One region of the Exiguobacterium sp. s161 genome, then DNA from elsewhere that is predicted to be linked to it. Evidence: a T-box and tRNA genes for the amino acid it is inferred to sense, from the RefSeq annotation. Region 1 holds a T-box; the other regions hold tRNA genes.
What was found. A T-box is a leader RNA that pairs with one kind of tRNA and senses whether it is charged. The one in region 1 lies ahead of argS (arginine--tRNA ligase), so its partner is inferred to be a tRNA-Arg.

Region 1 (7,497 bases):
TCATCAAGATACCAACGATGATGACACTTGTCGTGTAAGGAATTCCTAATAACAATTCAATCAAGGCACCCGCACCGACGAGTTGGGCAATCATATAGAAAATCGAGATCGCGATCGAGTTCATGGCAGCGACTCCGCGAACTTTTGATGCGTTAAAACGAGCAGCGATCATATCCGCCATCGTGTATTTCCCGAGGTTCCGAAGTGGTTCGGCAACGAGATACAAGACAACGAGATAGGCAACGAGGAAGCCGATCGAGTAGAAGAATCCGTCGAATCCAGCTAAGGCGATCATCCCGGCAATTCCGAGGAACGAGGCAGCGGACATATAGTCGCCGGCAATCGCCATCCCGTTTTGCGCACCAGTGAGTCCGCCATCCGCTGTATAAAAATCGTTAGCTGTTTTTGTTTTACGAGCAGCAAAGTATGTAATGACGAGCGTCAAACCGACGATCGCCGCAAATAAAGCAACGGCAGTATAATTCATTTCGACTCCTCCTTGATTTGTTCGACGAGTCGATCAAAGGCACGTGCTTTTTTGCTATACATCATGCAGAACGTCCACGTCATGATGAACTGAGCAAAAGCGAAGATCCAAGCACCCGTAATATCACCGAATACCGGTTGATTTAAAATCGTAAAGTAGCTTGTCAAAATCGGAAGCGTAAAATAAAAAATAAGACAGAAACTGATGGCTGGAAGAATGAAGCCATTCTTTTGACGCATCAATTGTTGAAAGGTAGCGCTCTCGACGATTGCTGGAGCAGATTGAGTCGCTTCATTTTTCTGAACTTCGGATACTTGATGCATGAGGACGCCTCCTTCAAGGAATGAATGTAAATTCATTATAAGGATGTCGTTTCTGGAAAAGCTATCCTAATTTTTAAGAAGAAATGCTCATTATTATACTAATATTGGTCATACCAATTTAATGTAAGCGTTTGCAATATTGAACATTGTTTGAACGTTATTTTTATATATTAATTATGTCGGAAAATGATTCAAAAGACCTAGTACCCGAAAAATGAGAACAACTTAAAAAGCCTGCCTATGGAAGCATAGACAGGCTTGAGTCATTTTTCAGATGGACGTTCGATCTTATCTTCGATTTCCCGTAAATGATCCGCACGTTTTGAGAGCGCACGACGCTTCAACCATTCTTCCGTCCCGCGACTGACTCCCCAGATGGCGAGTAAAATCAAAAATAGAAGGACAAGACGCATCGGACGTTCAAGGAACGTGGACCATTCCTTTCCGATCAGCGAGAAGATGATGACGACGATCAGACGACCGGCACCAGCAGCAATCAAATACGTCCGCAGCGATAGTTGAATCATGGCGGAAATGGACGTGATGATGAACGCAGGCATGAACGGAAGCGAGAAAAAGAATCCCAGTGAGATGGGACTCATGTGACGAACACGTTCGATCCACTGTTGCGCGGCATGGTGTTTTTCAAGCCAACGCGTGACCGGACGACGAAATAGATATCGAATACAAGCGAAGACGACGAGTGATCCAAGCATGCTCCCGACCCATGATACGAGAACACCCATACCAAAACCATAGGTTGCCGCATTCGCGGAAATGATCAGGACGAGTGGCAGGAAAGGAAATAGAGACTCAAGAAACGGGGCAATCAAACCGGTGGCAGCTCCTCCAGGTAAGTCTTGGAGAAAGAAAATCATCTGCTCGATCCAGTCACGAAGTGTATGGAGCATTCGGAATCCTCCTTGCGAGATGTACTACTGTGTTTTATTTTACCTCTTTCTGATTCAGAAAGGGAATGAAATTCCTTGAAAGGGATTCAGGAATTGTAGATTGTACATTCGAAAGGGAATTGGTATTATACTTAAATGGGTGCGTTTTGCAGGCGTTCCCAGCTAGTCAATAGCTAGACGCTTCGTTTGCCAACGTTCGTTTTACTGCAAAAAACTGACATGGGGGCTAATGAGGAATATGAAACCTTATCGCGTACTATTATTTTATAAGTATGTTCCGATCGAAAATGCGGAACAGCTAACGAAAGAGCATCTTGCTTACTGTAAAGAGCTCGGTATTAAAGGTCGGATTTTGATCGCACCAGAAGGAATCAACGGCACACTCTCTGGAACGGTCGAACAAACGGAACAATACATGAAGGACTTGACGGCGAATCCACGATTTGCTGACATCGAATTCAAAATCGATGAAGTCGAAGAGCACGCCTTCAAAAAGACGTTCGTCCGTTACAAAAAAGAACTCGTCACATGGCGTTTTGAGGATGAATTCAACGTACCAGAAGAACACGCTGCGTATCTTGAACCAGCAGAGTGGAAAGAAATGATGAAACAAGATGATGTCGTCATTCTCGATGTACGCAACAACTATGAATACGACCTCGGACACTTCAAGAATGCTGTAAAAGTCGATGTCGAGGCTTCACGGGAATTCCCGGAGTGGCTTGACGAGAACGAGCATTTGTTTGAAGGGAAAAAGGTTCTCACATACTGTACGGGTGGCGTTCGTTGTGAAAAATTCACGGCGTACTTCCGTAAACGGCAACAGAGTGATGATATCTTCCATCTTAAAGGCGGAGTCGTCATGTACGGAAAAGATGAACAGACGCAAGGAGAAGACTGGGAAGGCGAACTATACGTCTTTGATGAGCGTGTACAAGTTCCTGTCAATGCCGTCAATCCTTCTGTCGTCTCAGAATGTTACTACTGTGGAAAACCGGAGACGCGCTACGTTAATTGTGCAAACCCGGAATGTAATCGACAGCACTTCTGCTGTGAAGAATGCGAACCAAAAGTCATGCGTTCGTGTTCCGATGAATGCCGGGAGCATCCGCGCAACCGTTATGAAAAAGAGCAACAAGAAGAATTAGTATAAGGCACGCGTAAAAAGCCGGAAGATTTCTTTAGTAGAAATCGCCCGGCTTTTTGTGTATTCACGAGGAAGGAAACAAGTAACGTAAAATATCCGGTAAACGCTCGGCCCAGGCCGTTTCATGATGGATTGCTTCCGGGATAATCGTATAGCGACTTTGAGTAAGTTTCTGTTCGACCGCGCGTGCTAAGACATCATTTGTGTGTAAATAATCTGTCTCCGTCATCGGGCCACTCACTTCTTTTGTCCCGACATCCATATAACAGCGATGGGCAGCAGACAGCGACGGACTGCGCTCGATGAATTCAAGGAGTGAGGAGAAGTTTGCCCATCCGGCCGTCGACAGGGCAGCGACGCGCGTGATGACTTCCGGATATGCGAATAATCCATAAAGCGAGATGACGCCACCCATCGAGCTGCCGATCATCGTCGTATCGTCAGGGCGTGTCGCGTAGTTGGCATCAATGTATGGTTTTAGCTCGCGAATGATCCAGTCCATGTAGACCTTACCGTTTCCCCCGATCGACTTCCGGTGCGAAGGATAAGCGGTCCGCATCAATAAAGCTTCATCACTCCAAGGAGCGTAGTCGTCGTAACGGTCCATGCCGTCTTCTGGACTATCAATCGCAACGACCATTGCCGGAATCTGTGTCTGTTGTAGCGCAAGATGAATCTCCCAGCCTTTTCCGAACGAGGCGGTTTCTCCACTGAAGACGTTTTGTCCATCGTGCATATAAATCACTGGTAACGCTTCAGAAGGATCTAAATGGGGCGGCCGATGAATCCGAATCGTCCGGTGAGCTTGTGATGTCGGTAGCGTCATTTCAATTTCCGTAATCGACAATAGAGTCACGACCTTTCAAAGATTTGCGTAATGCGCGGTACAATTGCGTCCGTTGTGTTTTCCGCCGACATAGAGTGCATGATCGGCTTGACGGAGTGATTCTTCGAACGTCCGTTGATATCTTTCCTCCACTGTGTCAATTCCGAGACTGACCGTTAAGGACAGTCGGTGACCATCGACGAGGAAGGGACGATCCATGACCGCATGGCGGACCGTCTCGGCAATCTGGATAGCAGCCTCTTGACTACCATTTCGCAACAGAAGCACGAATTCCTCCCCGCCATAACGAGCAGCAAAGACATCATCATATTGCAATTGGATCGCCTGGATACGTCGACCGAGTTCACGAAGGACGAGATCGCCCACTTTATGACCATACGTATCATTGACACGTTTGAAATGATCGATATCGAACAGGATCACGGAGAGCGGATAGCAGTCAGCGGCAAATTCCTGCCGACCGTGTTCATAAAAAGCACGACTATTCGGTAATTCGGTCAAGGCATCGGTCCGACTTTCCGTATAGAGTTGGACCGTTTCACGTGAGCGTTCTAAGACGCGACAAAAGATACGGAGCAAACGAGATAATTCGTCGGCATTCGTCACATCATAGGCGTCTGCGACTTGATGGAACAGGATGATCGAAACATCGACCTCTCCGCTCGTAATCGAAGGAATCGCTAGCATCGAGTGACGATCGACAGGCAATCCGATTTGAATATCGTTTCCCCAGTCGCAACGCAGCCCATAGATGATCGGGGTATGCAAATCGTCGGCTGACAAGGAATGAAACAGTGGTAACACGTCGATCGGTTGTTTCGTCCGGATGTTATAGATGACTTGTTTCCGCTGTTGTTGAATCGAGATCCAACCTTCAGAAAACGGCAATAGATGTGATAAATCGAGGAGCAACGAATCGATCGTCTCGCGCTCGAAGCGGGAAATCAACAAGTGTTCCTTCGCATCGTCAAATCGCTTAGCATTATCGTTTGCTTCAAGGGAGTCGCCATGCTCTTGCAACAGACGTTTGAACAAAAAGAGAATCAAGGCGGAAACTGTAGCCGCGACGAGCGGACTTTCATCGTAGAACCAGATTCCAAGTAGAGCACTTAACATGCTAATCCCGTAGACGAGGGACTGAAGCTTTACGAGACGTTGCCAATCGTATTTCAAGTAGAGGAATCGATTGACGAATAGACATTGGAAGTAAGAGACAAGGAAGACGGTGATCAAAAAGCCGATGAAAGGGAGCAAGGCTTTCGTATACGTAAAGTTTGAGCCGATCGGTCCGCCGAGCGCATAATACGCAAAGACCGGAAGCGAGATGTAGACTAAATCGAACAAGGCGTTGATCGGGTAGAGATAAACGAAACGTTTCCAACGAATCGCTTTTCGGTGAGACATGAATTGAAAGACGAGAATACCGACTTGGCTTAAAATCAAGGCGTACGTTAAACCGTAATTGAGGAATAAAAATAAGATGATGCCTTCTTGGAATGTATAGTAAATGCCACCACGACGGACATTATCGAACTGAAACAGGAGAACGAGTCCGAATAAATAAAGAGTGTTGATGATGGAGACAGAAGGATGGAAGGTTGGTGGATGAACGATGCCGATCACTAATAATGTCAAGGCGACGAGACCGAAGACGATCCAGCTCGTCCGGGCTACATGTTGGTAGTAGCGCATGAAACATCCCTCCCCCTGAGAAGTATCTTTTATTCCTATACCCGAATTGTGGAAATTTTGATGAGCCATTTACCAAAAAAATAAGGTTGAGAGAAAAGAAAGAATTGCGTATAATGTGAAAGATATCGAATACAGTCGATGATGAAGAGAGTAACGGTTGATTTTCGTCAACTAGCGAATCAGGGAATGGTGGAAGCCTGAGGACGAACCGGTCGTGAAACGCACTTCTGAGACGCTGCCCGATTCCTGATGGAAAAGGCGTAGCCGGGGGAACCCCGTTATCCCCGAACAAGGTGGGTGTCGAGTGACACCAAGAAGAGTGGTACCGCGGTCATTCCGTCTCTTTGCGCGTGGCGCAAGGGGCGTTTTTTATTGCCAAAAAATCAGTGAAGCAGGAGGAAATAAAGATGAGTTATAAAGCGCAGTATGCAGAAGTATTACATCAAGTCATGGAAGGTGCCTTATCAGTTGAACAAATCGAACAACTGATCGAGCAACCGAAACATGAAGATCATGGAGATCTGGCATTCCCATGTTTCATGCTCGCTAAAGCATTCCGTAAAGCACCAAACATGATTGCTTCGGAGCTCGCAGAAAAAATCGACGCGCCGTTGTTCTCGAACGTTCAAGCCGTTGGTCCTTACATTAACGTCTTCTTGAATCGAGATGTCGTCTCGCAAGAAATCGTCAACCAAGTTTTGACGGAAAAAGAGGCGTTCGGATCAAGTGAAGCCAATGGGAAAACGATCGTCACTGATTTTTCATCACCAAACATCGCGAAACCCTTCTCGATGGGTCACTTGCGTTCGACAGTCATCGGGAACGCGCTCAACCAGATTTCGCGTAAAAAAGGGTACGACGTCGTCGGTGTCAACCACTTAGGGGACTGGGGAACTCAGTTCGGGAAATTGATGGTCGCTTACACGATGTGGGGTGAGGAAGAAGCGGTCCGTGCAGAACCAATCAAGGAATTGTTGAAATTATACGTCCGATTCCACGAAGAAGCGGAAACGAACCCAGCACTTGAAGATGAAGGGCGTCTCTGGTTCAAAAAACTCGAACAAGGTGATGAGCAGGCGACAACTCTTTGGACGTGGTTCCGTGAAGTCTCACTCGTCGAGTTCAACCGTGTCTATGAGATGCTCGGTGTTAAATTCGATAGTTTGAACGGAGAAGCCTTCTACAACGATAAGATGCAACACGTCATCGATTTGCTCGAAGAAAAAGATCTCCTCGTCGAATCAGAAGGGGCAATGGTCGTCGACCTCGAAGCAGAAGGTATGCCACCTGCCTTGATTAAAAAGAAAGATGGCGCAACGCTTTATGCGACACGTGACTTAGCAGCTGCCGTCTATCGTCTTGAAACGTACCGCTTTGAGCAAGCGTTCTACGTCGTCGGTGGGGAACAAGCGCTTCACTTCAAGCAATTGTTCGCAGTCTTGAAGAAACTTGGATTCGAAAACGTCGACGGAATGCACCATGTCCCATTCGGTCTGATCATGAAGGACGGAAAGAAAATGTCGACGCGTAAAGGTCGGATCGTCTTGCTTGAAGAAGTACTACAAGAAGCGATCGATGTTGCGAAGCAAAACATCGCGGAAAAAAATCCGAACTTAGCGAATGCCGAAGCCACGGCTCGCCAAGTTGGTGTTGGCGCGGTCATCTTCCATGACTTGAAGAACGAACGGATGAACAACATCGAGTTCGATCTTGAGCAGATGTTGAAATTCGAAGGCGAAACAGGACCGTATGTTCAGTACACGAATGCCCGTGCGCACTCATTGCTCCGTAAAGGTGGCTATGATGGCACACCATTCGCTGGGAGTGCCGATGATCATGCATGGGGTGTCGTGTCGATGCTAAACCAATTCTCGACGGTCATCGATCGCGCGTTCACACGTCGTGAGCCGTCAATCATCAGCCGCTACGTCTTAGATCTTGCACAAAGCTTCAATAAATACTACGGACACGTCCGTGTTCTCGAAGATGACGCAGCAAAACAATCGCGTCTTGCACTCGTCAAGTCTGTCACAATCGTCTTGACAGAGGGTCTTCGTTTGCTTGGTGTCGGCGCTCCAGAAGAAATGTAA
Region 2 (7,497 bases), on a different contig from region 1:
TCTGATCCGATTCGTTCTCGTTCTTCAAGATGAATCAGTTGATCCGATCGCAAGACGAGCAACGCTCGGAACGGATCCATTCGCTCTAACGTATGCATCGATGCCAGTAACGCTTGTTGCTCCTGTTGATGTACCAGCAGGATTTCTTCTAAATCTTCGCGTGACGAGATCGTCCAGTCTACAGCTAAGTGTGGTACATGAATGCTTATCGGATATGGCACGTGATCAAGCACGCTTCCTAATAACTGATCAATGACGAGTAGACTTTGATGTTCGGTCTCTTGCGCCTGAAGATATTTCTGGGTGATATATGCAATGAGCTCAGAGGTCCGTTCGAATTCAATACCGGTCAAATGGCGCATTTGTTCGACCCAACTCCCATGTCGTAACACATGCATCAGTTCCGTTGCTGATGTTACCTCACGCTGCGCAACAGGGTTGTTTTGAACTGCCGGCTTTTGTTCGCGAACACGCATCTGTTGTTTGATTTCATCTAATCGAAGCGCGAGCCCATAAGGCAGATACGGTGACGCCGAGCGCAAAGCGAGTTTCATCGGATAACGTTCTCCGAGATCATAAAGAAAGAGTGCGAGCACTTGCTCGACACCCTCGACTTCAAGAAATCGTTCTGCCACTGTTTCAAATCGTTCACGGTCATGCATTAAGAGTGGTTGAATGACATAGAGCCGGTGTAATACATCTTCTCCTGTCAATTGGTCAGTCTCTAATTCCATAATCAATTGTTCTTGTCTAGAAGCGGGCAAACGAAGAATCCGCGCTCGTTCTACTTCTAGTTCATGTTCCATCCAGCGCGATGTCCCCATATTCCGGCACTCCTTCATGTTCAACTTCTTATTTCGTAAATGGATCGAGTAAAGACGTCCAGTTCGTGATCGCTTCTTGAAGTTGTCCCGCCTGCTCGATTCCTAATCGATTCAACGTATCTAATGAGACGTCAGCTTCAAGTAATCGAGCGATGTCTTCCGATTGATTCACGTACTGCTCGAGTTTTGCACTTAAATTCTGCAATTCTTGCGGCGGGTTTTCAAGTCCCGCTAATCGTTGATCGATTTGATCCAGTTCTTGATTGAACTGATCAATCGTTCCGTTTTCCTTTAACTTTTCGATTTGTTGATCAAGTGCTTGTTCAGGGTTCGCGGATTCACGCGCTGTCGTAGCAGCCTCATTCAAGGAAGCCGACAAATCTGACGTGACTTGTGCCGTATCTTTTGCAATGCCTTGAAGTTCTCCAGCGTAATCGACACTATTTTTTACATCGTTGACTTGTTGTTTTGCATCGTCGACTGTATTTGAAATCTCACTACATCCAGCAAGAAACGTACTTAGCATAAGGACTGCTCCAACTTTCTTCCACATAGCATTCATCCCTTTCGAGTTCATGATACCTTAATTATAATCGAAAATCGGAATAAAAAAAAGAGACCACCCTCGTAAGGGCAGTCTCTATTTTAATTATAGCGTCCCAAGAGGGATTCGAACCCCCGACCGACGGCTTAGAAGGCCGTTGCTCTATCCTGCTGAGCTATTGGGACGTGTCAACACGAATAAACTATACTAGAACAATTCTTTCGTGTCAATCACATTACAAACATTGCAATTATTATATCACAAAAATGTCCCGTCCAGATGAAGGGCATTTACCGGGTCACCGTTCACATTAAGAAAATCGACAGAATAACGGTTTTGATCCACTTCAAGAATCGCATACGTCTTGTCTGGTCGATGACGTGGCATCCGGATTGAACCTGGATTGATGAATAACACACCGTCCCGATATTCAGCCTTCGCCACATGGGAATGACCATATAAGACGATGTCCGCCTGCTTTTCCTTCGCATGATGCTGTAAGACATCTAGACTGTATTTGACGTCCTGCCGATGCCCGTGGACACAGAGGATGGTATGACCATCCATTTCCGATACGACTTCTTCCGGAAAATCGTGTCCGTAATCGCAATTCCCTCGCACAACACGATATGGATATAATGATTCGATGTCGCGCGTCAATTGGGAGTCCCCACAATGAAATGCCGCATCTACGTCTTGGTGACGTTCGAATATCGTAAGCAGTTCTTGTTCTAGTCCATGACTATCACTAACGATCAACGCTCTCATCTTCATCACACTCCTAAGAAAGTAGTTAAGTCCTGTTCGAGCTTGCGCAATGCATTGCCACGATGACTAATCATCGCTTTTTCTTCTTTCGTCAATTCAGCAGCCGTCTGTCCGCTTTCTGTGACGAACAATGGATCATAACCGAAACCGTTCGAACCCGACGCCTCAAAACCGATTCGCCCTTCCATCGTTCCACGAACCGTCAATGTCTCACCCGTTGGTTTCGCTAGCGCGAGTACACAAACGAAGCGCGCCGTCCGCTCTTCCTCCGGAACACCTTCTAACTTTTCAAGTAGTAGAGCATTGTTCGCCGCATCCGACTTTTCAAGTCCCGCGAAGCGTGCTGAGTAGACGCCGGGAGCGCCATCTAAAGCATCGACTTCAAGACCTGAATCATCAGCAAGTACCGCGTGGCCAAAGTAGGCTGCTGCCTCTGTTGCTTTTAAAAGTGCATTCTCCTCGAATGTCTCACCTGTTTCATCCGTTTCCGGAGCATCGGCGTGATCGAGTAACGACTCGACCGTATAACCGAGACGACCCAGCATGCTTTCAAGTTCCTTCACTTTACCTGCATTGTGTGTTGCGACGATGACCTTCATCTATGTTCCCCCACTTCTTCTCCTACATACCACCAAGAGACACCGAGTGCCTCACGGCCAGCCTCAATCAGTTCCTTAATACCTTTTTCCCCAAGTTCGAGCATTTCGAGCATCTCTTGACGGGAAAATGTCGACTCTTCTCCTGTTGCTTGCATCTCGACGATTTTACCCGATGAGGTCATGACGAGATTGAAGTCGACTTCCGCCGCAGCGTCCTCTTCATAGCATAGATCGAGCAAGACATTCGACTCGACGATTCCAACCGAGATGGCTGCGATGCCCTCTTTGATCGGTGTATCTGTCAGTTTTCCCGCTTGAATCAATTGATCGACTGCTCGGACGAGTGCCAAAAAACCACCAGTGATCGATGCCGTTCGTGTACCGCCATCTGCCTGAATAACGTCACAATCGATCCAGATCGTTCGTTCCCCGAGCTTCTCTAAATCAACGACGGCCCGAAGCGAGCGGCTGATCAGACGTTGGATTTCCATCGTCCGTCCCGTCTGTTTGCCGCGGACGGCTTCTCGTGCGGTCCGCTGAGCCGTCGCACGCGGCAACATCGAATATTCCGCATTGATCCAGCCCTGGCGTTTACCGCGAAGGAACGGTGGCACCTTCTCCTCGACGGTCGCCGTACAGAGGACTTTCGTATCTCCCAGTTCAATCAAGACAGAACCTTCTGCGTGTTTATTGACATCAATCGATAATTGAATAGGACGGAGATCATCCGCCGTTCGTTGGTCTATCCGCATTTAATCTTCCTCCGTTCCAAGCACGATGCGCTCCGCATGGATGGTCTGATCGAGCCAGTCCGTCGCAATCTGATCAAATGAGCGGATATCGCCTGTCGCGTAATAACGATGTTCCGGAATTTGTGTCACATCTGCTGAAATCGTATTGTAATCAAGTAGTGCTGCTACCTCGAGCGCTGTCTCGTCTCCTGAAGAGATTAGCTGGACGCCTGGTCCGATGACCCGTCCAATCACATCTGCTAGAAGCGGGTAATGGGTGCACCCGAGGATCAATGTATCCATATCGTAATTCATCAATGGTCGTAATGTATTGGCAACGACACGTTCGACGTACGCACCATCTGTCTGCATCGACTCGACGAGCGGAACGAATGGCGGGCACGCTAACGATTCGACGACGACTTGCCCTTCGACGTGGCGTAACGCCTTCTCGTAGGAATTACTTGTAATCGTCATCTTCGTTCCAATGACACCGATTCGTTTCGTACGCGTCACCTTAACTGCCGCGCGGGCTCCCGGATCAATGACACCGATGACAGGTATATTTAAACGTTCTCGCGCTTCTTTTAAGACGACAGCCGTGGCTGTGTTACAGGCGATCACGATCAATTTCACATCTTGTTGCACGAGATAATCAATCATCTCCCACGTAAACTCACGAATCTCTTCTTCTGGACGAGGACCATACGGACACCGCAATGTATCCCCGACATAGATGATTCGCTCATGGGGCAACTGTCGCATCAATTCACGTGCGACCGTCAACCCACCGACTCCGGAATCCAGTACTCCAATCGCTCGATTCACTCTTCTCCACCTCTTTCTCTCTTTCCTATGGTAACAAAAAAGGACGACGGTGCAAGACCGGCGTCCGAGAATGTACGATTACAGGATTACTGAGCAAGACCTTCGCTAGTCAGCATATCTGAAAGAGTCGTGATTGCTTCAGAAGCATCGTCACCGTTTGCAACGATTTTGATATCTGAATCTTTCGCGATTCCGAGTGAAAGAACACCCATGATTGACTTCAAGTTGACAGTCTTCCCGTTGTATTCCAAGTTGATGTCTGATTGGAATTTAGAAGCTGTGTTGACGAGCTGAGTAGCCGGACGAGCGTGAATGCCTGAATCCGCGATGACTTTGAATGTTTTTTCCATGATTAAGAAATCTCCCTTCACTAATAACGTACTAGTGAGTCGTTTTCGAATATGTGAACTCATTATCAAATGATAACGGATTCGAATCGATTCTGCAAGGAATTTTTATACGCTTCACTCCATGGGAATGCTTTCCCCGAACGATCGATTTGTACCATAGATGTCCGTCCCGTGAACATCAATTCACCTTGCTCATCAAATGCCGCATAGTGGACGTCACACGATGCACTACCGACATGTACCGGATACGCATAGACAGCGAGACGCGCTCGTGGATAGACTTGGCGAATATAGTTACACTGAGCATCGGCGACGACGATAATGCCGTCTTCTGCAAGCGAATATCCTGTTTCCTCTAACATCAATGTCCGAACGTCTTCAAAATAGACGAACGGTACTCGGTTATTCATATGACCATAGGCATCCGTCTCCGCAAAACGAACAGCGACGTCGAGTCGTGTGCCATGTTTCATCTGTTCAAGCCATGACTCAAGTTCTGGAATATAAGCTGGTACGCGCACAATGAGTTCCTCCTGTCTGAATGAAAAAAGAAGGAGCAAGCTCCTTCTTTGATAAATCATGAACTAACGGCTTCACCTGTTCGTCCTTCGTCACTACCGAAGAACTTTTTGAATGAATGAAGTGTCGTCTGACGGTTCATCGCCGCGATTGAAGTCGTCAGCGGAATCCCTTTCGGACAAACCTCAACACAGTTTTGAGCGTTACCGCACTGCATGATCCCGCCATCTTCCATTAACGCTTCAAGGCGTTCTTCCTTGTGGAAGGCACCTGTCGGATGCGAGTTGAATAGACGAACTTGTGAAATCGATGCTGGTCCGATGAATGTCGAACGATCGTTGACGTTCGGACATGCCTCGAGACACACACCACACGTCATACATTTCGATAACTCATATGCCCATTGACGTTTGTTCTCTGGCATCCGTGGTCCTGGACCTAAGTCGTACGTTCCATCGATCGGGACCCATGCTTTGACTTTCTTCAGCGCATCGAACATGCGTTGACGGTCGACTTGAAGGTCACGAACGATCGGGAACGTCTGCATAGGTTGAAGGCGGATCGGTTGTTCGAGTTTATCAACGAGTGCCGTACACGACTGACGTGGTGTACCGTTGATGACCATCGAACAAGCGCCACAGACTTCTTCTAGACAACCCATGTCCCAGTTGATCGGTGTCGTTTTTTCACCGGCTGCATTCACAGGGTTCCGGCGAATCTCCATTAAAGCAGAGATGACGTTCATGTTCGGACGGTACGGAATTTCAAACGCTTCATCATACGGTTTACCATCAGGTCCATCTTGACGTTGAACGATGAATTGAACCGATTTTTGCGTAGTAGATGATTCGAGTGGTGTCGCCATTATGCTTTCACCTCTTTCTTCGACTTCTTGCTGTAATCGCGTTTCCGTGGTGGAATCAACGACGTGTCGACGTCTTCATAGAAGATTTCCGGATGACCGTTCGTGTAACGTGCCATCGTCGTCTTCAAGAACTGTTCATCATTACGTTCCGGGAAGTCCGGTTTATAGTGCGCTCCGCGACTCTCGTCACGTTTTAAAGCACCGAGCGTGATTGCTTCAGCTAGGTCGAGCATGTGATCGAGCTGACGGATGAACGATGCCCCTTGGTTACTCCAACGTGCTGTATCCGTTGCCGAGATGCGTGTGAAGCGATCGCGGAGTTCCTTGATTTTTGTCAGTGTCTCTTCGAGCTTATCGTTGTACCGGACGACCGTGACGTTATCCGTCATGATTTCTCCAAGCTCACGGTGGATTTGATATGCGTTTTCCGTACCTTCCATTGATAGGATATCGTTGAAGCGGTTGATTTCTTCGATTTTATGCGCTTCGACCACGTCCTCACTCATCTCATGAACCGATGTCTCGAGTTCATTCATATAAGCAATGGCTGATGGTCCAGCGACCATTCCGCCGTATACCGCAGAGAGAAGTGAGTTCGCTCCGAGACGGTTACCACCATGCATCGAATAATCACATTCACCAGCTGCGAACAATCCAGGGATGTTCGTCATTTGATCGTAGTCGACCCATAGTCCACCCATTGAGTAGTGAACAGCAGGGAATATCTTCATTGGTACTTTTCGTGGATCGTCACCGACGAACTTCTCGTAGATTTCAAGGATCCCACCGAGTTTGACGTCAAGTTCTTTTGCGTCTTTATGCGATAGATCCAGATAGACCATGTTCTCCCCGTTGACGCCGAGTTTTTGATTGACACAGACGTCGAAAATCTCACGTGTCGCGATATCCCGTGGAACAAGGTTTCCGTATGCCGGATATTTCTCTTCGAGGAAATACCAAGGCTTACCGTCTTTATACGTCCAGACGCGACCACCCTCACCTCGTGCTGATTCACTCATGAGACGTAACTTATCGTCTCCAGGAATCGCTGTCGGGTGAATTTGGATGAATTCACCGTTCGCATAGATCGCACCTTGACGATAGACAGCAGCTGCAGCTTGTCCTGTGTTGATGACCGAGTTCGTCGATTTTCCGAAGATGACCCCAGGACCACCCGTCGCGAGGATGACAGAATCCGCGGCAAATGCCTCGATTTCCATCGTCCGGAGGTTTTGACAAACTGCTCCACGACAGATGCCATTGTCATCGATGATGGCACGAAGGAATTCCCATCCTTCATATTTTTCTACCAAACCTTGCGCTTCGAACTTACGAACCTGTTCATCTAATGCGTACAACAGTTGTTGTCCTGTCGTCGCTCCAGCGTATGCCGTCCGGTGATGCAACGTTCCGCCGAAACGTCGGAAGTCGAGTAAGCCTTCCGGTGTCCGGTTGAACATGACGCCCAT
Region 3 (7,497 bases), on a different contig from region 1:
CCGTAAGACTCGTTAGCAGCTGCTTTCATTGCTGCGTTGACTTCTTCTACAGAAACTTTTTTGTCGAGTACAGTTACGAGCTCAGTGAGTGAACCTGTAGCGACTGGTACACGTTGTGCAGATCCATCAAGTTTACCTTGAAGTTCTGGAAGAACGAGACCGATTGCTTTTGCAGCACCAGTTGAGTTTGGAACGATGTTTGCTGCTGCCGCACGTGCACGACGGAAGTCACCTTTAGGGTGTGGAGCGTCGAGTGTGTTTTGGTCACCAGTGTAAGCGTGGATCGTAGTCATGAGACCTTCAACGATTCCGAACTGATCTTGGAGAACTTTAGCCATTGGCGCGAGACAGTTTGTAGTACAAGAAGCACCAGAGATAACTGTTTCAGTTCCGTCAAGGATTTCGTGGTTCGTGTTGAAGACGACTGTTTTCATGTCGCCAGTTGCAGGTGCAGAGATAACGACTTTTTTAGCGCCAGCTTTTAAGTGAAGCTCAGCTTTTTCTTTGTCTGTGAAGAAACCAGTACATTCGAGAACGATGTCAACACCGAGCTCGCCCCATGGGAGTTCTTCTGGGTTGCGGTTAGCAAGTGTTTTGATTTCTTTACCGTTGACGAGGAAGTAACCGTCGTGTACTTCAACTTCGCCGTCGAAACGACCTTGAGTCGTATCATATTTGAGAAGGTGCGCAAGCATTTTAGTGTCTGTAAGGTCGTTGATCGCGACTACTTCGATTCCATCGAATTGAAGAATTTGACGAAGTGCCAAACGTCCGATACGTCCAAATCCGTTAATACCAACTTTTACTGCCATGATAATTTTCCTCCTTTTAATGTAAAGCGAGTTATCTATTATTCAAAAGGGGGTTACCCTTTCAAAATCGAAGCTGCTGCGCCTTCATCCGTAATCAGGATGATGTCTGGCGACTGTTTGACATAGGCGTTGATCGCTTCTGCCTTCGAATGACCACCTGCGACGACGATGACGTGTTCGACTTGCTTCAAGTCAGCCAGTTGAAGACCAACCGTCTTGACCCGGTGCACGATGTTCCCGTTTCGGTCGAAGTAATATCCGAATGCTTCCGCTACTGCCTGTTCATGTTCCAGTCGGGTCAGGAGATCCGCAGACGCACGACGACGTTTTGCCATCGTTTTCGCCTCACCAATTCCATGTACCACGATTGAAGCACCTTTAATCATTTGAAGCACATTTTTTATGCTCGGCTCTTCAATCATCTTGACGAACGTCTCTGTGCTGACCATGTCTGGGATGTGAAGCAGATGATAATCACTTTGAGCGCGTGACGCCATCCGTGAGCATACTGTGTTCGCTTGTAGTTCGAGCGTTTCTCCTAATCCTCCGCGTGCCGGAACGAACGTCATTGGACGGTGTTCCTTATCTGGCGACATCATCGCCGCGACGGAAGCCATCGTCGTACCGCCTGTGACAGCGATCGTATTGTGATGGTCTGAAGAAAGCTCTCGTTTGAGTCGTGCGACGGTCGCCCGCCCCATGTCTCGTTGTACCCAGAAGGTCTCATCGGAATCACCCGGTACGATGACGACGTCCCGTACTCCGAGTCTCTCTTTCAAGGCTTTCGCCATGTCTGAGATCCCTGCGAGTTCTCCCATGATGCTGTGCATGCTGCGAAGAACGTTTCGTCCTTCATCCGTCAAGGACATCCCTTGCGTCGCGACCTCTAGGAGGTCTTGTTGCTTCAAAAAGTCGACTTCCCGTCGTAAGACGCGTTCCGTCAAGCCAAGGCTTGTCGCAAGCGTACGTCGTCCGATCGGTTGCATCAGTCGTACGTAATGAAGGATGTCGTAGCGTGTCTGCATTTCTTCGATCAGATCAGGCACGATTCGTTTTTGGATCTGGACTAACTGCCGAATCATGTATTTCCCTCTCCTCTCAAGTAGCTGGACGCTTTCTGTCCCGCATGTCATAACGTGTCCCACTTGGTACACCGTTATCATAACAGTCCATTTCTCGCCTTGCAAGTCTCGTTTCTCAAGTTTTTTGAAGTAAGCGGTTTCTTATCGTTTCCGTCTCGAATTTGCCATAACTCCAGATTTCCTCATCATGCATGACGACCGGAATCTCGTATAAGAACCGTAGACTGAGCGCTTCATCCTGATCAATGTTGACTTCCTCGAACGTCCATTCCGGAAACTCATCGAGTACGAAGTCGAGTAAGATGGCGGCCTCTTCACATAGCGTACATCCCGGACGTGAATACAGTGTTAAGTGTCTGTGTCGTTTTAATCCCATTCTGATTGCGCCTTCCTTTGCTGCATCGTTTTTTTCGTTAAACCAAGCGCTGCCCGGTACTTCGCGACCGTCCGTCGCGCGACTGTCAGACCGTCTGCTTGCAGGCGATCCGTCAATTGCTGATCACTTAACGGACGATCGCTGTGTTGAATGTATTCGGCGATCCGCCGTTTAATCAAAAAACTCGAATCTCCGGTTGTCGTCCGTGAGACGAACAAGTCTTCTAAAGCAACGAGACCATGGACCGTCTCGACATACTTCGCAGCAATCGCTCGACCAATCGTTGACGGATGATGCCCCGTCGCCTCAGCGACTTGTTTTTTCGTCAATGGCTCAAGATGCAGTTCTCCTTTGAACCAGCGTTCTTGTCGCTCAAGCAAAACTGAGAGGATGGCATGCATCGTGACACGGCGTCGTTCGTACGCGCGCAAAAAAGGCGTTGCCTCTTTTAGTTCGAGCCACGTCTGATCCGTATCGAGTGTCATCCAATCGATCTGAAGTTTTCCATCTAACAGGTGAATCCGTGCTTCTGCCATGACCAGTCGTTCTTCTTTAGGAAGATCCGGTGTCCGGCTCAGGCGTGTCAATCGTTTTCGCAACCGCGCTCGATCCGCCTCACTGTACTGAGCGAATACCTGACTCGCCGGTTCATGTCGCAACCGATCCGTTAGTCCGATCAATTCCGTGTCGTCTAGCTCGATTGCCTGTAACCATTGGCACTCGCGCTCCGAGCGGGCAGCGATGCCGACCGGTTGACATTCTTGTAAGAGTGTCCGTGCTTCTGTAATCGTTGCGACATCGGTCGAGAAGGATGCAGCGAGCTGCTCGTCCGACGTCCGTAATAAACCGTCCGCTTCTAAATACACGATGAGTTGTTCCGCCATATATCCTATTTCCTGTCTGACTGATTCTAAACGTATTTGTGCAAGAAGCTCGTCTTCATAGGATGCCATATTACCTGCCATCTGCTCGACCTCTAGCGAAACCTGATTCGGGTAATGACGATGCAACCGTCGTTTCAACCGTCGCCATTCCTCCTCGAGCTCTGCCGCCGGTTGCTCAAGCACATGTAATTGATACTGTTGTGACGCCGATAACGTCATCTGTTGCGTCTGTTCCTGGCGTTGATCCATCGATTCCCCTCCCTCACTTCTTATTATAGAAGAAACGTTTTAAGAAACGTGCTCTGAACCCCTTTTGAGTCGCCGGAGAAAAGAAAAGTCCTGCTTCCCTATTGCTTTTCTGAAAAAATGTCGCTATACTATTAATTGTTCAGTACATCAGATGCACCCGTAGCTCAGGGGATAGAGCACTGGTTTCCGGTACCAGGTGTCGGGAGTTCGAATCTCTCCGGGTGTACCATTTATTCAACTACAAGGCAATGCCAGCAATGGCGTTGCCTTTTTTCTATATTGATATGTTTCATTTGCCTTTGTAATGGAAAAATACCTAAAAGTCGCATCGTATCTTTTGACCAATATTGACCAAAGGATTATGATAAGGATAAGTCGAATAGGAAGCTACATACCAACTATAAGGAGGCAAAGACTATGTTAATTCCAACAGTCATCGAACAAACAAACCGCGGGGAACGTGCTTACGATATCTACTCACGTTTGCTAAAAGACCGCATCATTCTTCTCGGGAGCGCGATTGACGACAACGTCGCCAACTCAGTCGTTGCCCAACTTCTGTTCTTAGCAGCAGAAGATCCAGATAAAGAAATCTCGCTTTACATCAACAGCCCAGGTGGTTCGATCACTGCCGGTATGGCGATTTACGATACAATGAACTTCATCAAGCCACAAGTCTCAACGATTTGTATCGGTATGGCAGCATCCATGGGTGCATTTTTGCTCCAAGCTGGCGCAAAAGGAAAACGTTTCGCGTTACCAAACGCTGAAATCATGATCCACCAACCACTCGGTGGTACACAAGGTCAAGCATCGGATATCAAAATCCATGCGGAACGTATCATCAAAATGCGTGAACACCTCAACAAAATCATGGCTGAAAACACAGGACAACCACTTGAAGTCATCGAACGCGATACAGAGCGTGACAACTTCATGTCAGCACAAGCTGCTGCTGACTACGGTCTCATCGACCGCGTCATGGAACGTGCATAAGTCACCCAGAGTGTCTCCTTCGGGAGGCACTTTTTTTGTATCTGCAGGAAAGCGAACTCTTCTCTATTCATCTGTATACAACAAAAAACCTCCCGTTCCTTGTAGAACGAGAGGTCGATGATCAGTCGATCAAGTCTGTGATATCTGAAACGATGTCGTGGTTTTCACGAATCAGCGAGTAGATTGCGTTCGCATGTGGCGAAAGCTCTTCTTCTGCTTGTAATTGTTTCAGGAATAAAGATGTTGCGAACGCAACGAGTGTGCTTTTCGGTACACCGATTGATTTTGCTTTTTTCGTTAATACTTCGTCAAACTTCGCGTCTACAGTGAGCGAAATACGTTTCTTTTCGTTAGCCATTTCAAAAACTCCTTAATTCGAACATTTAGTTGCATCGACTATATATTATAGTAGACTATGGTTCATCTCGCAAGCGACCCTCTTATAAGGCCCCTGTCATCGACTCTCCATTCCGTACTTTTTCAGCGATTTGATCAATCTTCCGCAACCGGTGATTGATTCCTGATTTTGAGATGGAGCCGCTTTCGACCATCTCCCCGAGCTCTTGTAACGTCACGTCTTGATGTGTCACGCGCAAGATCGCGATCTCCTTCAGCTTATCCGGTAAGACGTCAAGACCGACCGTCCGCTCAAGGAACTTGATGTTCTCGACTTGGCGTAATGCCGCACCGACCGTCTTGTTGAGGTTCGCTGTCTCACAGTTGACGAGACGGTTGACCGAGTTACGCATGTCTTTTAAGATCCGTACGTCCTCGAACCGTAGCATCGATTGTGTCGCATCGACGAGTTTAAGGAAATCGGAAATCTTCTCGCTCTCCTTGATGTAGAGGATGTGTCCCTTTTTCCGTTCAATCGCCTTCGCGTTCAAATCAAAGACGTTCGATAGACCACGGAGCGCTGCATTATGTTCCTCATATAAGCTAAAAATCTCTAAGTGATACGACGACGTCGCCGGATTGTTGAGCGAACCACCGGCGAGGAACGCTCCTCGTAAATACGCGCGTGCCTTCCGTTCATCGTTTAAGATCGTATCACTGATCGAACGAATCATCGTGAATCCTTCTCCAAGGATTCCGAGGTCTTGCAAAATCTTGTCCGCCTGTTGCTTAACACGGACGATGTAGACATTATTCTTTTTCAGACGCATTTTCTTCCGCACGAGCAGATCGAGATGGACTCCGTATGCTTTTTTCAACAGCGAATAGATCCGGCGAGCAATCGAAGCATTCTCGGTCGAGATATCGAGTGTCAGACCACGTCCGAGACCGAACGAGATCGCACCGTTCATCCGTGCGAGCGCCGCGAGTTCCGCCTTCATCTCATGATCGGTGATCGGAATCTGCGTTAATTCTTTTTTGACTTCTGAGGCAAAGCTCATGTCAGCTCCTCCTTCCCTTCGAGTTGACGCATTCGACGAATCGATAGTACTTTTCGCATGACGAGGCTAGCGACCGCATCTGAGTCATGGCGAATGAAATGATGATTGTAGTCGACAATATCATCTGCCAGCACTTCAACGCCTGCGAGCTCGAATTGTTTTTCATTATAGGTGACAATGTCGGCATGATCCTTTCGATACTTTTTCAAGTAACCGGCATCGATTGACTCATTATTGACGATGATCGTATCAACGACGCCTTGACCGAGAAAACGTTCGAGCGTCGATAAATGCTCATTGGCTGTAAATGCTGTCGTCTCGCCTGGTTGTGTCATGACGTTACAAATATAGACGACTGGCGCCAGTGATTGCTGAATTGCTTCCCGGATCTCATCAATCAAGACGTTCGGGATGATACTCGTATAAAGACTTCCTGGTCCAAGGACGATCACATCAGCATCGAGAATCGCTTGAATCGCTTCCGGTACCGGACGGACATCTTGTTCTTCAAGGAAAATCCGTTCAATCTTCTTACCGACCGTCGGAATCAGTGACTCGCCTTTGACGATCGTCCCGTCCTCGAATTCGGCACATAACGTGATTGTGCGCTCTGTCGCCGGATAGACTTTTCCTTCTGCGTTCAACAGTTGTCCCATGACACCGATCGCTTCGACGAACGAACCGTTACAGAGTTGTGTCGCTGCCGTCAGCATCAAGTTGCCGAGCGAATGCCCATGCAATCCTTCGCCGGTCTCAAACCGGTACTGCATGATCCGGTCCATCAAGGTTTCCGATTTCGACAAGGAGACGATGACATTGCGAATATCGCCCGGCGGCAACATATTGAATTCTGTCCGCAGACGACCAGAACTGCCACCGTCATCCGCGACCGTAACGATCGCTGTAATGTCGAGCGGGTAATGCTTCAGTCCACGAAGAAGCGTTGAGAGTCCTGTCCCGCCACCGATGGCGACGACTTTACGTTCCCATTTCATCACTTCTCCTCCTTCGCATGCACATAATCCCGGTGATTCGTCTCGATGTGATACTGCGTCGCGAATTCCTTGCTGATGGCTTCCGCAAACGTGATCGACCGGTGTTTCCCGCCTGTACAGCCGAGGGCGATCACGAGTTGCGACTTTCCTTCCCGCTCATATTGCGGAATCAAGAACTCGAGTAGATCAACGAGTTTTTTATAAAACAGCTTCGCTTCCGGCCACTGCATGACGTAGGACGCGACTTCCTCATCGAGTCCTGTCTTTGGACGCAGTTCCGGAATGTAGAACGGGTTCGGTAAGAACCGGAGGTCAAAGACAAGATCGGCATCAAGCGGCAATCCGTGTTTGAAGCCAAACGACATGACGTTGACTGTAAACGGAATCCGCTCTCCTGTCGTAAACTCTTTCAGCAAACGTTCTTTTAAGGCAAGTGGTTTAATGTCACTCGTATCGATCAGCATTTGTGCTTTATCACGGAATCCTTCAAGTAACGTCCGCTCACGTTCAATTCCGATCAGTGGTGAGTCAGTCGGTGCAAGCGGATGCGAACGACGCGATTCCTTATAACGGCGTACGAGAACATCGTTACGCGCATCGAGATAGAGCATCCGAGTCTGTAAGTTCGTCTTTTTCAAATCCTCATAAACGACAAAAAAACTATCAATGAAATCACGCGCACGTGTATCGATGGCAACGGCGATTT

Region 2: it has a tRNA-Arg gene. The T-box ahead of argS (arginine--tRNA ligase) is inferred to sense a tRNA for this amino acid. The anticodon was not compared.
Region 3: it has a tRNA-Arg gene. The T-box ahead of argS (arginine--tRNA ligase) is inferred to sense a tRNA for this amino acid. The anticodon was not compared.

Annotation. Positions count from the first base shown of each region.
Region 1 covers NZ_JACSNH010000004.1:193,114-200,610, forward strand. The annotation lists gene KNQ14_RS12170 (solute symporter family protein) at 1-487, opposite strand, end outside; gene KNQ14_RS12175 (DUF485 domain-containing protein) at 484-810, opposite strand; gene KNQ14_RS12180 (TVP38/TMEM64 family protein) at 1,074-1,721, opposite strand; gene trhO (oxygen-dependent tRNA uridine(34) hydroxylase TrhO) at 1,960-2,874, shown strand; gene KNQ14_RS12190 (alpha/beta hydrolase) at 2,933-3,715, opposite strand; gene KNQ14_RS12195 (GGDEF domain-containing protein) at 3,731-5,407, opposite strand; T-box leader at 5,537-5,754, shown strand; gene argS (arginine--tRNA ligase) at 5,815-7,497, shown strand.
Region 2 covers NZ_JACSNH010000001.1:664,965-672,461, reverse strand. The annotation lists gene KNQ14_RS03230 (hypothetical protein) at 1-824, opposite strand, end outside; gene KNQ14_RS03225 (hypothetical protein) at 853-1,350, opposite strand; tRNA gene KNQ14_RS03220 (tRNA-Arg) at 1,480-1,553, opposite strand; gene KNQ14_RS03215 (metallophosphoesterase family protein) at 1,627-2,136, opposite strand; gene KNQ14_RS03210 (XTP/dITP diphosphatase) at 2,142-2,735, opposite strand; gene rph (ribonuclease PH) at 2,732-3,487, opposite strand; gene racE (glutamate racemase) at 3,488-4,294, opposite strand; gene KNQ14_RS03195 (phosphocarrier protein HPr) at 4,381-4,644, opposite strand; gene KNQ14_RS03190 (acyl-CoA thioesterase) at 4,710-5,165, opposite strand; gene sdhB (succinate dehydrogenase iron-sulfur subunit) at 5,222-6,028, opposite strand; gene sdhA (succinate dehydrogenase flavoprotein subunit) at 6,028-7,497, opposite strand, start outside.
Region 3 covers NZ_JACSNH010000001.1:426,747-434,243, reverse strand. The annotation lists gene gap (type I glyceraldehyde-3-phosphate dehydrogenase) at 1-812, opposite strand, end outside; gene KNQ14_RS02010 (sugar-binding transcriptional regulator) at 866-1,894, opposite strand; gene KNQ14_RS02005 (glutaredoxin family protein) at 2,010-2,270, opposite strand; gene KNQ14_RS02000 (RNA polymerase factor sigma-54) at 2,261-3,403, opposite strand; tRNA gene KNQ14_RS01995 (tRNA-Arg) at 3,557-3,632, shown strand; partial or broken gene clpP (ATP-dependent Clp endopeptidase proteolytic subunit ClpP) at 3,815-4,399, shown strand; gene KNQ14_RS01985 (hypothetical protein) at 4,521-4,757, opposite strand; gene whiA (DNA-binding protein WhiA) at 4,840-5,796, opposite strand; gene KNQ14_RS01975 (gluconeogenesis factor YvcK family protein) at 5,793-6,791, opposite strand; gene rapZ (RNase adapter RapZ) at 6,791-7,497, opposite strand, start outside.